3 regions of the Pseudomonas edsoni genome follow, and region 2 is predicted to be linked to each of the others. Evidence: predicted binding sites of a transcription regulator. Region 2 holds the regulator's gene; each other region holds the start of a gene.
The links. The regulator sigma-54, encoded in region 2, starts transcription at its own class of promoters, with help from an activator protein. The targets are predictions, from matches to a motif close to ANTGGCATNNANNTTGCTNT.

Region 1: a site for sigma-54 is predicted at 2,623-2,642, ahead of glnA (glutamate--ammonia ligase). Genes of this name have one in related genera too.
Region 3: a site for sigma-54 is predicted at 1,932-1,951, ahead of flgB (flagellar basal body rod protein FlgB). Genes of this name have one in related genera too.

Annotation. Positions count from the first base shown of each region.
Region 1 covers NZ_CP027762.1:384,028-388,196, forward strand. The annotation lists gene C4J83_RS01700 (chorismate mutase) at 1-288, opposite strand, end outside; gene C4J83_RS01705 (cupin domain-containing protein) at 419-838, opposite strand; gene glnA (glutamate--ammonia ligase) at 1,116-2,522, opposite strand; gene thiI (tRNA uracil 4-sulfurtransferase ThiI) at 2,857-4,169, shown strand, end outside.
Region 2 covers NZ_CP027762.1:1,029,286-1,033,454, reverse strand. The annotation lists gene lptB (LPS export ABC transporter ATP-binding protein) at 1-683, shown strand, start outside; gene C4J83_RS04605 (RNA polymerase factor sigma-54) at 868-2,361, shown strand; gene hpf (ribosome hibernation-promoting factor, HPF/YfiA family) at 2,437-2,742, shown strand; gene ptsN (PTS IIA-like nitrogen regulatory protein PtsN) at 2,752-3,216, shown strand; gene rapZ (RNase adapter RapZ) at 3,219-4,076, shown strand; gene C4J83_RS04585 (HPr family phosphocarrier protein) at 4,093-4,169, shown strand, end outside.
Region 3 covers NZ_CP027762.1:5,028,111-5,032,279, reverse strand. The annotation lists gene C4J83_RS23225 (chemotaxis protein CheV) at 1-688, shown strand, start outside; gene cheR (protein-glutamate O-methyltransferase CheR) at 732-1,559, shown strand; gene flgB (flagellar basal body rod protein FlgB) at 1,993-2,400, shown strand; gene flgC (flagellar basal body rod protein FlgC) at 2,404-2,856, shown strand; gene flgD (flagellar hook assembly protein FlgD) at 2,873-3,607, shown strand; gene flgE (flagellar hook protein FlgE) at 3,639-4,169, shown strand, end outside.

The DNA of each region.
Region 1 (4,169 bases), 650 kb from region 2:
TCGGGTGTATTGCACCAGTTTATTCGCCTCTATCTGCGCGGAGAAAAATTGCTCCGCCGCCTCGGGCGAGACTTTGTAGTCGGGGGCCTGGGCTCTCGCGCTGGCGATCACAGCCTGTTCGCGAGGTCGGTCTTCCACGGCCTTGTGGCTGTCCCATTTGCTCAGTGCGACCTGGTCGGCGATGGTCAGGCGCTCGGCGATGCTGTTGAGCAGCGGTTCGAGTGTCGGCGGCGCGGCGCTGGCCGTGGCGCTGGCGAACAGCAAGGCAAGTACGAGTCGATGTTTCAAAGGCGATCCCCTGTAGGCACGAGCGTGTTCGAAGGTCGCCAACGATAACGCGTAATTATTGAAGGCGCGCGGCACGCATGAGATTTTTTGCGCGCCGCCGTTGCCCGGTGGTTATTGGCGCCGGGCGGCATCAATCGGTGTGGGAGAGCGGCATGCCCGGGCTGCCGGCATAAAACACCAGTAATTCCACCGGTGTATCCCCTGTGACGCCTCGATGGACGATGTTGACCATCTCGGCGAGTGTCTGCCCTTGTTTGAAAACCTGAGCGTGACCGCTGTCGCGGCTTTGCACGGTGAGTTCTCCACGGAGTATGTAAGCCGCGTTGGGCATCGGGTGTGTGTGCCAGGCGAGGGTGGTGTGTGGCGCAATCTTGAGCTTTAGCAGTGTCAGCTCCGGGGCGCTTTGGGGGTAGCCGGTATAAGGCGTACCGTCCCAGGATGCGCTGCTTTGCAGCAGGATTTGCCTTTCGATTGGCGCAAGGGCGTTGGGCGGGGTGCCACACCCGTGCAGGAACAGGCAGGCGATGAGCGCGAGCGAGCGGTTGTCCATGATTTGATCCGTTGAGCAGAGTAGTGCTTCAGGCTACGGGCGTGCGGTCGGGATGGATGTCGGGCGAGGCGGTAAGTCTGCGCAGTTATCTGCCTGCGTGATGTAAGAGGTGGGCGTGGTAGGTGCCGCAGCGCCGCCAGAAACACGATGGCCCTGATTGGCATCGACCGCCGCCTTCTGCCGCGCCGCGCGGGTAGCTTCGATATTTTTTCAGGCATAAAAAAGGCCTCCCGAAGGAGGCCTTTTTTGTCACGCTGCTTTAAGCGGCGCTACCGGATCAGCAGCTGTAGTACAGCTCGTATTCCAGTGGGTGTACGAAGGTGCGTACTTTGATTTCTTCTTCGCTTTTCAGCTCGATGTAGGCATCGATGAAGTCGTCGCTGAATACGCCGCCTTTGGTCAGGAACGCACGGCCCTTGTCCAGCTCTTCCAGGGCTTCTTTCAGGCTGCCGCACACTTGTGGGATCTCTTTGGCCTCTTCAGGCGGCAGGTCGTACAAGTTTTTGTCGGCGGCGTCGCCAGGGTGGATCTTGTTCTGGATACCGTCCAGGCCGGCCATTACCAGGGCAGCGAAGGCCAGGTACGGGTTGGCTGCCGGATCCGGGAAGCGCGCTTCGATACGGCGAGCGCGAGGGCTGGACACGTAAGGAATACGGATCGAGGCGGAACGGTTACGTGCCGAGTAAGCCAGCATTACTGGTGCTTCGAAACCTGGGACCAGACGCTTGTAGGAGTTGGTCGACGGGTTGGTGAAACCGTTCAGGGCCTTACCGTGCTTGATGATGCCGCCGATGAAGTACAGGGCGGTGTCGGACAGGCCGGCATAACCTTCGCCAGCGAAGGTGTTCTTGCCTTCTTTAGCGATGGACAGGTGAACGTGCATACCCGAGCCGTTATCGCCGTACAGCGGCTTAGGCATGAAAGTAGCGGTACGGCCGTAGGCATCAGCCACGTTGTGTACGCAGTACTTGAGGGTCTGAACTTCGTCAGCCTTGGCAACCAGGGTGTTGAACTTCACGCCGATTTCGTTCTGGCCGGCAGTCGCCACTTCGTGGTGGTGAACTTCGATGACCAGGCCCATTTCTTCCATGGCGTTGCACATGGAGGTACGGATTTCGTGGTCGTGGTCGAACGGCGGAACCGGGAAGTAGCCACCTTTGATGCCTGGACGGTGGCCTTTGTTGCCGCCTTCGATGTCCTGGTCGGACATCCACGAACCTTGTTCGGAGAAGATCTTGAACATGGAGCCGGAGATGTCGGACTTGAACTTGACCGAATCAAAGATGAAGAATTCTGGCTCTGGGCCTACGAATACGGTGTCGCCGATACCGGTCGACTTCAGGTATTCCTCGGCACGCTTGGCGATCGCACGTGGGTCGCGGTCGTAGCCTTGCATGGTCGAAGGCTCGATCACGTCGCAGACGATGATCAGGGTTGGGTCTTCGGTGAACGGGTCGAGAACGGCAGTGCTGTCGTCCGGCATCAGGATCATGTCGGAGGCTTCGATGCCTTTCCAGCCAGCAATGGAGGAACCGTCGAACATTTTGCCTTCTTCGAAGAAAGCATCATCCAGCGCGTCGCGAGCCGGCATGGTCACGTGGTGCTGAGTACCTTTAGTGTCCGTGAAGCGCAGATCAATCCATTTAACGTCATGATCTTTGATGAGTTGAACCGACTTCGACATGGTGTCCTCCGGGTGGCTTCGGGCTGGGGTAGTGGAGTTAGCCCTTAGAATGTGGGTGATGCCGGCGCGAATACTCGACCAAGGCAACCTGCCTCACAAGAGAGCAAATTGCATGCCAGTGCGCCAACATGGCCTTTTTGCCTCAAAATGGCCCCTATAAAGGTGCAATCCGCTGAAGCGGAATAAATAACGCACTGCAATGTAGCGTTAATTTGCGCAAATGACCCGTTTTGGTGCGCGTTGTGTCTGATGCATATTAACTGGTTAAACCTTGAGCGATTTCCGCTATAATCCGCGCCCCCCTTTTTCAGCAGGCCCGGCGCGCGCTGTTTCCATGAAATTAATCGTTAAAGTGTTCCCCGAGATCACCATCAAAAGCCGACCGGTACGGACGCGTTTCATCCGTCAGTTGGCCAAGAACATCCGTGCCGTGCTCCGTGACCTGGACCCGGCTGTGGTGGTGAACGGCGTGTGGGACAACCTCGAGCTGGAAACCCGTGTCACCGACGGCAAAGCCTTGAAGGACATGACTGAGCGCCTGAGCTGCATGCCGGGCATCGCGCATTTCCTGCAGGTGGATGAGTACCCGCTGGGCGACTTCGACGACATCACCGAAAAGTGCAAGCAGCACTACGGTAGCGAGCTTGAGGGCAAGATTTTTTCGGTGCGCTGCAAGCGCGCCGGCAAGCACACCTTCAGCTCCATGGACGTCGAGAAATACGTCGGCAGCAAGCTGCGTCGCGAGTGCGGCGCTGCCGGAATTTCCCTGAAAGCGCCGCAAATTGAAGTGCGCATGGAAATTCGCGACCAACGGTTGTTTGTGATCCACAGCCAGCACAACAGCATCGGCGGCTACCCGCTGGGTGCCCTGGAACAGACCCTGGTATTGATGTCCGGCGGTTTCGATTCCACGGTGGCGGCCTACCAGATCATGCGCCGCGGCCTGATGAGCCACTTCTGCTTCTTTAATCTGGGCGGGCGTGCACACGAATTGGGCGTGATGGAAGTCGCGCACTTTATCTGGAAGAAGTACGGCAGCTCCCAGCGCGTGCTATTCGTAAGCGTGCCGTTTGAGGAAGTGCTGGGCGAAATTCTCGGCAAAGTCGATAACAGTCATATGGGCGTAGTATTGAAGCGTATGATGTTGCGCGCTGCGTCGCGGATTGCCGATCAGTTGCAGATCGACGCGCTGGTGACCGGTGAAGCGATTTCCCAGGTCTCCAGCCAGACGCTGCCGAACCTGTCGCTGATCGACTGCGTGACCGAGAAGCTGGTGCTGCGCCCGCTGATTGCCAGTCACAAGCAGGACATCATCGACCAGGCCGAAGAAATCGGCACGGCAGCGTTTGCCAAGCACATGCCTGAATATTGCGGGGTCATCTCGGTGAACCCCAAGACCCACGCCAAGCGCAACCGCGTGGAGTACGAAGAACAACAGTTCGACATGGCGATTCTGGAGCGTGCGCTCGAGAACGCCAAAATGGTCCCGATCGATCGCGTAATCGACGAACTGGGCCAGGATGTGCAAATCGAAGAAGTCAGCGAAGTCCTGGCCGGCCAGATTGTCGTCGATATCCGTCACCCGGATGCTGCCGAAGATGAGCCGCTGGAAATCGCTGGCATCGACGTGCAAACGCTGCCGTTCTA
Region 2 (4,169 bases):
GCCGTCAGGTCGTGCGCGACGTCAGCCTGTCGATCGACAGTGGCCAGATCGTCGGCCTGCTCGGCCCTAACGGTGCCGGCAAAACCACATGCTTCTATATGATCGTCGGGCTGGTCCAGGCGGATCAGGGCCGTGTATTGATCGACGACCTCGACGTGAGCCACCAGCCAATGCACGGTCGTGCACGCGCAGGTATCGGCTATCTCCCCCAGGAGGCGTCGATCTTTCGCAAACTGTCGGTGTCGGACAACATCATGGCGATCCTCGAGACCCGCAAGGAACTCGACCGTGACGGCCGCCGCAAGGAGCTGGAAAGCCTGCTTCAGGAATTCCACATCAACCACATTCGCGACAACCTTGGCATGAGCCTGTCCGGTGGTGAGCGCCGTCGCGTGGAAATCGCACGTGCACTGGCAACCGCGCCGAAGTTCATCCTGCTGGACGAACCGTTTGCCGGCGTTGACCCGATCTCGGTCGGCGACATCAAACAGATCATCCATCACCTCAAAGCCAAGGGCATCGGCGTATTGATCACTGACCACAACGTCCGTGAAACCCTCGATATCTGTGAGACGGCTTATATCGTCAACGATGGCCAGCTGATCGCCGAAGGCGATTCCGCCACCATCCTGGCTAACGAACTGGTCAAGGAAGTGTACCTGGGCCACGAGTTCCGCCTGTAAGCATCGTGGTGTCACGGCTGTTCGCCAAGGCGCGCGGGAGTCAATAAAAACCTCGTTTTTTTATTGTTACCGCGCTCTAGGCAAAGCCCCCGACATCAGGCATATAATTTGCTTATGTTTGGCGCTCACGCGCCCTGTCGTGGATGGCGCATTGCGCCGGCGAATAAGGTGTTAAGCCCCTGCCATGAAACCATCGCTAGTCCTGAGAATGGGCCAGCAGCTGACGATGACACCGCAGCTGCAACAGGCCATCCGCCTGCTCCAATTGTCGACCCTGGACCTGCAACAGGAAATCCAGGAGGCCCTGGAGTCCAATCCGATGCTCGAACGCCAGGAAGAAGGCGACGACTTCGATAATGCAGACCCGCTGGCCGACAACATCGAGCAAAAACCCAACTCCGACGTGCAGGAACCCTCCTACCAGGAAACCGCCCCAACGGTGGATAACCTTGAGGAAGGCGAATGGAACGAACGCATTCCCAACGACCTCCCCGTGGATACCGCGTGGGAAGACGTTTACCAGACCAGCGCCAGCAGCCTGCCCAGCAATGACGATGACGAATGGGATTTCACCACCCGCACGTCCGCTGGCGAAAGCCTGCAAAGCCATTTGCTGTGGCAACTTAACCTCGCGCCGATGTCCGACACCGATCGCCTGATCGCTGTCACCCTGATCGACTGCATTAATAACCAGGGCTACCTGGACGAAACCCTTGATGAAATTCTCGAGGCCTTCGACCCGGAACTGGACATCGAGCTGGACGAAATCGAAGCCGTCCTTCACCGCATTCAACAGTTTGAGCCCGCCGGCATTGGCGCCCGCACCCTCAGCGAGTGCCTGCTGCTGCAATTGCGTCAACTGCCCGCCAAGACACCTTGGCTCGCCGAGGCCCAGCGCCTGGTCACCGACTACATCGACCTGCTGGGCAGCCGCGACTACAGCCAGTTGATGCGCCGCATGAAGCTCAAGGAAGACGACCTGCGCCAGGTCATCGAGCTGGTACAGAGCCTCAATCCGCGCCCCGGCTCGCAAATCGAGTCCAGCGAAGCCGAATACGTCGTTCCCGACGTGATCGTGCGCAAGGACAACGAACGCTGGCTGGTGGAGCTTAACCAGGAATCGGTGCCACGTTTGCGCGTCAACCCACAATACGCAGGCTTTGTGCGCCGCGCCGACACCAGTGCCGACAACACCTTCATGCGCAACCAGTTGCAGGAAGCGCGCTGGTTCATCAAGAGCCTGCAAAGCCGCAACGAAACCCTGATGAAAGTGGCCACCCAGATCGTCGAGCACCAGCGCGGCTTCCTGGAATATGGCGACGAGGCAATGAAACCGTTGGTGCTGCATGACATCGCCGAGGCGGTAGGCATGCACGAATCAACGATTTCCCGGGTGACCACGCAGAAGTTCATGCATACCCCACGGGGTATTTATGAGTTGAAATACTTTTTCTCCAGCCATGTCAGCACCTCCGAAGGCGGCGAATGCTCGTCCACGGCGATCCGCGCGATCATCAAAAAACTGGTTGCTGCGGAAAATCAGAAAAAGCCGTTGAGTGACAGCAAGATCGCTGGTTTACTGGAGGCACAAGGCATTCAGGTCGCCCGTCGAACCGTCGCCAAGTACCGCGAGTCCCTCGGGATCGCGCCTTCCAGCGAGCGTAAGCGTTTGATGTGACGGGCGGGCCATAGCGTTCCAGTGGCGGGTATTCCTACCCGCCGCTTTATGCACTGGCAACGAAGGAGAAGCTGTATGCAAGTCAACATCAGTGGACACCAACTGGAAGTTACCAAGCCCCTGCGTGAGTACACCGAGAGCAAGCTGAACAAGCTTGCGGGGCATTTTGACAAGATCACCAACGTGCAGGTCATCATGGAGGTCGACAAGCTCAAGCAAAAAATCGAGGCCACCCTGCACGTACCGAATGCGAAGCTAGTCGCCAATGCGGAGCATGAAGACATGTACGCAGCGATTGACTCGCTCTACGACAAGCTGGACCGCCAACTCATAAAGCATAAGGAAAAGTATCTGCACCTGATGCAAGGTACAGGTCGTTAACTCTCCCCCATGATCCAACTTGAAACCATCCTGACCCCCGGCCGTTCACTCGTGAACGCGCCGGGCGGCAGCAAGAAGAAAGCCCTCGAACACATCGCTAACCTGATCAGCCGTGAAGTGCCTGAGTTGGATGAGCAAGTTGTGTTCAAGGCCCTGATTGACCGTGAAAAGCTGGGCTCGACCGGTTTTGGTAACGGCATCGCCATTCCTCACTGCCGCCTTGAAGGCTGTACTTCGCCCGTAAGTGCACTTTTACACCTGCAAGAAAAAATCGATTTTGATGCCATCGACGGCGCCCCGGTTGACCTGCTGTTCGTGCTGCTGGTCCCGCAGGCCGCCACCGATGCACACCTGGAGCTGCTCCGGCAGATCGCCAGCATGCTCGACCGCAAGGAAGTACGCGACAAACTGCGCAGTGCCAGCAGCAACGAGGCGCTCTATCAGGTTGTCCTGGATGAACAAAACAGGCAGTAATCATGCGTTTGATCATCGTCAGCGGCCGTTCCGGCTCGGGTAAAAGCACCGCACTCAATGTCCTTGAAGACAACGGCTTCTATTGCATCGACAACCTGCCCGCCGGCCTGCTGCCGGAATTGGCCGAGCGTGCGCTGATTCATACTGAGTTGGCGCAGCCGTTGGTTGCCGTTTCAATTGATGCCCGTAATCTGCCCAGCCACCTCTCGCGATTTCCTGAATTGCTCGAAGAAGTGCGGGCCAAGCACATCAATTGCGACGTGCTGTACCTGGATGCCGACGAAGAGACGCTGCTCAAGCGCTTCTCTGAAACCCGTCGACGCCATCCTCTGAGCAGCCCTCACCGCTCGCTGGCCGAGGCCATTGAGGACGAGACCACGCTGCTGGGACCGATCATCGACCTCGCCGATCTCAAGATCAATACCACCGGCCTGAACTTGTATCAGCTGCGCGACGCCATCAAGCTACGCCTGCTGAATCAACCAGAGCCTGGCACGGCATTTCTCGTCGAGTCGTTTGGCTTCAAACGAGGCATGCCGGTCGATGCCGACCTGGTGTTCGACGTTCGCTGCCTGCCCAACCCTTACTGGAAGCCGGAGCTGCGTGATCAGTCCGGGCTGGATCAGCCGGTGGCCGAGTACCTGGCTGCGCAACCGGATGTCGAAGAGATGTTCCAGGACATTTCCAGCTACCTGCTTAAATGGTTGCCACGTTTTGCCGCGAGTAATCGTGCCTATGTCACTATCGCCATCGGCTGCACCGGCGGCCATCATCGTTCTGTCTACCTGACTGAACGCCTGGGCCAGGTGCTGCAACAAACCCTCAAGAACGTCCAGGTTCGCCACCGCGACCTTAGCTGAAAGGAACACCTGCGCGATGCCCGCTTTGGAAATCGAAATCATCAACAAGCTGGGCCTGCACGCTCGCGCTTCCGCCAAATTCGTCGGTGTGGC
Region 3 (4,169 bases), 2.5 Mb from region 2:
GGGGCTGCAGGACCGCCAGAACCCGTTCGTGATCATTACCGAATACAACACCAAGACCCAGGGTTTCCTGGTGCGCTCGGTGGAACGCATCGTCAACATGAACTGGGAAGAAATCCACCCGCCGCCCAAGGGCACGGGGCGCGATCACTACCTGACGGCGGTGACTCGGGTCGATAACCAGTTGGTGGAAATCATCGACGTGGAGAAGATCCTCGCGGAAGTGGCACCGACCTCCGAATCGATTTCGGTGGGCGTCGTCGACGCCGAAACGGCGCACAAGGCAATCTCGCTGCGCGTGCTGACCGTGGACGATTCCTCGGTTGCGCGCAAACAGGTGAGCCGTTGCCTGCAAACCGTCGGCGTGGAAGTGGTGGCCCTCAACGATGGTCGCCAGGCCCTGGATTACCTGCGCAAGCTGGTGGACGAAGGCAAGAAGCCGGAAGAAGAATTTTTGATGATGATCTCCGACATCGAGATGCCGGAAATGGATGGCTACACGCTCACGGCCGAGATACGCAACGATCCACGCATGCAAAAACTGCATATCATCCTGCATACTTCGTTGTCGGGCGTATTCAATCAGGCGATGGTCAAGAAGGTCGGTGCCGATGACTTTCTGGCCAAATTCCGCCCTGATGACCTGGCATCCCGGGTAGTCGACCGGATCAAGGCAGCAGATCACGGCTAAGGGGAGTTCCCCTGGCGGTCACACGATTTAAGAGGCGGTATCATTGTCTACGGGTAATTTGGATTTCGAACAGTTCCGGGTCTTCCTGGAAAAAGCCTGTGGCATATTGCTCGGTGAAAACAAGCAGTACCTGGTATCCAGCCGTCTCAACAAACTGATGGAGCAGCAGGGCATCAAGTCCCTGGGCGAGTTGGTCCAGCGCATTCAGGGCCAGCCGCGCAGTGGGCTCAAGGAAATGGTGGTGGATGCCATGACCACCAACGAAACCCTGTGGTTTCGGGATACCTACCCCTTCGAAGTGCTCAAGAACAAAGTGCTGCCGGAGGCCATCAAGGCCAGTCCGGGCCAGCGCTTGCGTATCTGGTCGGCCGCTTGCTCCTCGGGGCAGGAACCGTACTCGATCTCGATGTCCATCGACGAGTTCGAGCGCACTAACATGGGCCAGTTGAAGGCCGGGGCGCAGATTGTCGCCACTGACTTGTCCGGCACCATGCTCACCAATTGCAAGACCGGTGAGTACGACAGCCTGGCCTTGGGCCGCGGTTTGTCTCAGGAGCGCCTGCAACGTTACTTCGACCCCAAAGGGGCGGGACGCTGGGCGGTCAAGGCACCGATCAAGAGCCGGGTAGAGTTTCGTTCGTTCAACCTGCTCGACAGCTACGCCAGCCTGGGCAAGTTCGACATGGTGTTCTGCCGCAACGTGCTGATCTATTTCTCGGCCGAAGTGAAGAAAGACATCCTGTTGCGCATCCACGGCACGCTCAAGCGTGGTGGGTACCTGTTCCTCGGTGCGTCCGAGGCGCTGAACGGGTTGCCGGACCATTACCAGATGGTGCAGTGCAGTCCCGGTATCATTTACCAGGCCAAGTGATCGGCCCATGAGCATTAAAAAACGGGAGGCCCCCAAAGGCCTCCCGTTTTTTATGTGCGCGATTCGGCAGGGTTCATGTCGATGACTGCCTGAGCGCTGGCGTCGCCGGCCCTAAACAGGTGTTCAGCCGCAAAGCGCTTCGCCGAATCCTGTTCGAACCCAGGTGACGCAATGATCAGTGTTCAGGCCGCTGTATTGAAGGGCTGCCTGCTGAGCCTGGCGTTCAAGCAGCCGTGTCACTACCGGCAGTCTGCATAAAAGCGGCAACTGGTATTGCCGCTTTACTGGCGCCACGCGGAAGGCCGTTGCCGCTTTTCTGGCATTGCCACCGGCAAACTCCCCGCAAACCCTTGAATTACGGGCCCCGAAGGAATTGGCATGCACCTTGCTATAACCCTGTTACGAAAAGCAGGTCAGCCTAAAGGTTTCCGCCATGAGCATCAGCTTCGATAAAGCGCTCGGTATCCACGAACAAGCCCTGGGCTTCCGCGCCCAGCGTGCCGAAGTCCTGGCCAACAACATTGCCAACGCCGACACCCCGAACTACAAGGCTCGGGACCTGGACTTCTCTGCCGTGCTCGCCGCACAGCAGGACAAGACCAAGAACGGCACCTTCGCCTTGAACATGACCAACAGCCGTCATATCGAAGCGCAAGGCTTGAGCAATGGTGACGAGTCGTTGCTGTATCGCACGCCGATGCAGCCATCGATCGACCAGAACACCGTCGACGCCCAGCTGGAGCAATCGGCCTACGCCGAAAACTCGGTGAACTTCCAGGCCAGCTTCACCCTGCTCAACAGCAAATTCAAAGGGCTGATGTCAGCCCTGCGTGGAGAGTAAGCCATGTCCTTAGCCAGTGTTTTCAATATTGCCGGCAGTGGCATGAGCGCGCAGACCACGCGCCTGAACACCGTCGCCAGTAACATCGCCAACGCCGAGACCGTGTCTTCGAGCATTGACCAGACCTACCGTGCCCGTCACCCGGTGTTCGCCACCATGTTTCAGGACGGCCAGAGTGGCCAGAGCGGTAGTGGCGACTCGCTGTTCCAGAACCAGGATGCCGCAGGCCAGGGCGTGCAGGTGCTTGGCGTGGTCGAAGACCAAAGCAATCTGGAAGCCCGCTACGAACCCAACCATCCCGCCGCGAACGAAAAGGGTTACGTGTACTACCCCAACGTCAACGTGGTCGAGGAAATGGCCGACATGATTTCCGCCAGCCGCTCGTTCCAAACCAACGCGGAAATGATGAACACCGCCAAAACCATGATGCAGAAGGTCCTGACCCTGGGTCAGTGATAAGGGGCGCCAAATAATGGCCATTGTTGATACCACTTCTACGACACCCAACACGCCGGTTCAGGACCTTTTCAACTCCAAGGTCAAGACCGCGACAGACAACAGCGGCCTCGCTTCGGCGGCCAGCGCGGCCACCGGTAACCAGGCGCTGGGTAAAGATGCATTCCTGCAGCTGCTGGTCACCCAGCTGAAAAACCAGAACCCGCTGTCGCCACAGGACAACGGCGCGTTTGTGGCCCAGCTGGCTCAGTTCAGCAGCCTGGAAGGCATCAATACCCTGAACGACTCGGTAAATGCGATTTCCAGCAACTTCAGTTCCTCGCAAGCGCTGCAGGCATCGTCGCTGGTCGGGCGTTCGATCATCACCCAGACCGACAAGGCCATGGTTGATACCAGCAAGAGCATGACCGGCTCGGTGGCGGTGACCGCGGCGACGGGCAACGTCTCCGTGAAGATCACCGACAAAGACGGCAATGTGGTCCGCACCCTCGACATGGGCGCCCAAAGCGCCGGTGATTCCAGCTTTATCTGGGATGGCAAGGACGACAAAGGCGAGGTCGCCCCCGCCGGGACTTATACCTTCGCGGCCAGCACCAAAAATGATACGGGCGACTCGGTTGCCTTGTTGACCTCGCTGCCGGCAACAGTGACCAGCGTGACGTTGAGCAAGACCGGCGGCGAAATGCTGCTCAACCTTGCCGGCGGCATGGGCAGCGTCAAGCTGTCGCAAATTCAGACTATCGGTACATAGAGCCGGCTAAATACGGCAGAAGGAGAGAAACATGTCTTTTAACATCGGCCTTAGCGGCCTCTATGCGGCCAACAAACAGCTGGACGTGACCGGCAACAACATCGCCAACGTCGCGACCACGGGCTTCAAATCGTCCCGTGCCGAGTTCTCGGACATCTACGCCGCGTCCAAGCTGGGCACCGGCCAGAACAGTGTCGGCAGTGGTGTGAACCTGGCGGCCGTTTCCCAGCAGTTCACCCAGGGCGACGTCAACAATACCGGCGGTCTGCTGGACATGGCGATCCAGGGCGGCGGCTTCTTCGTTCAGAAGGGCAGTGACGGCTCGCTGGAATACACCCGCAGCGGTGCCTTCCGTTCGGATAAAGACGGCTACGTCACCAACAACACCGGCACCTCGCGCCTGCAAGGCTACGCGGCGGACGCCGACGGCAATATCATCAAGGGTGCGCTGACCGACCTGCAATTGAACCTGTCGAACCTGCCGCCCAAGGCTTCCACCAAAGTCGACTCCACCAGCAACCTGAACTCCTCGTCGCCGGTGATTGATCAGACGACCAAGCCG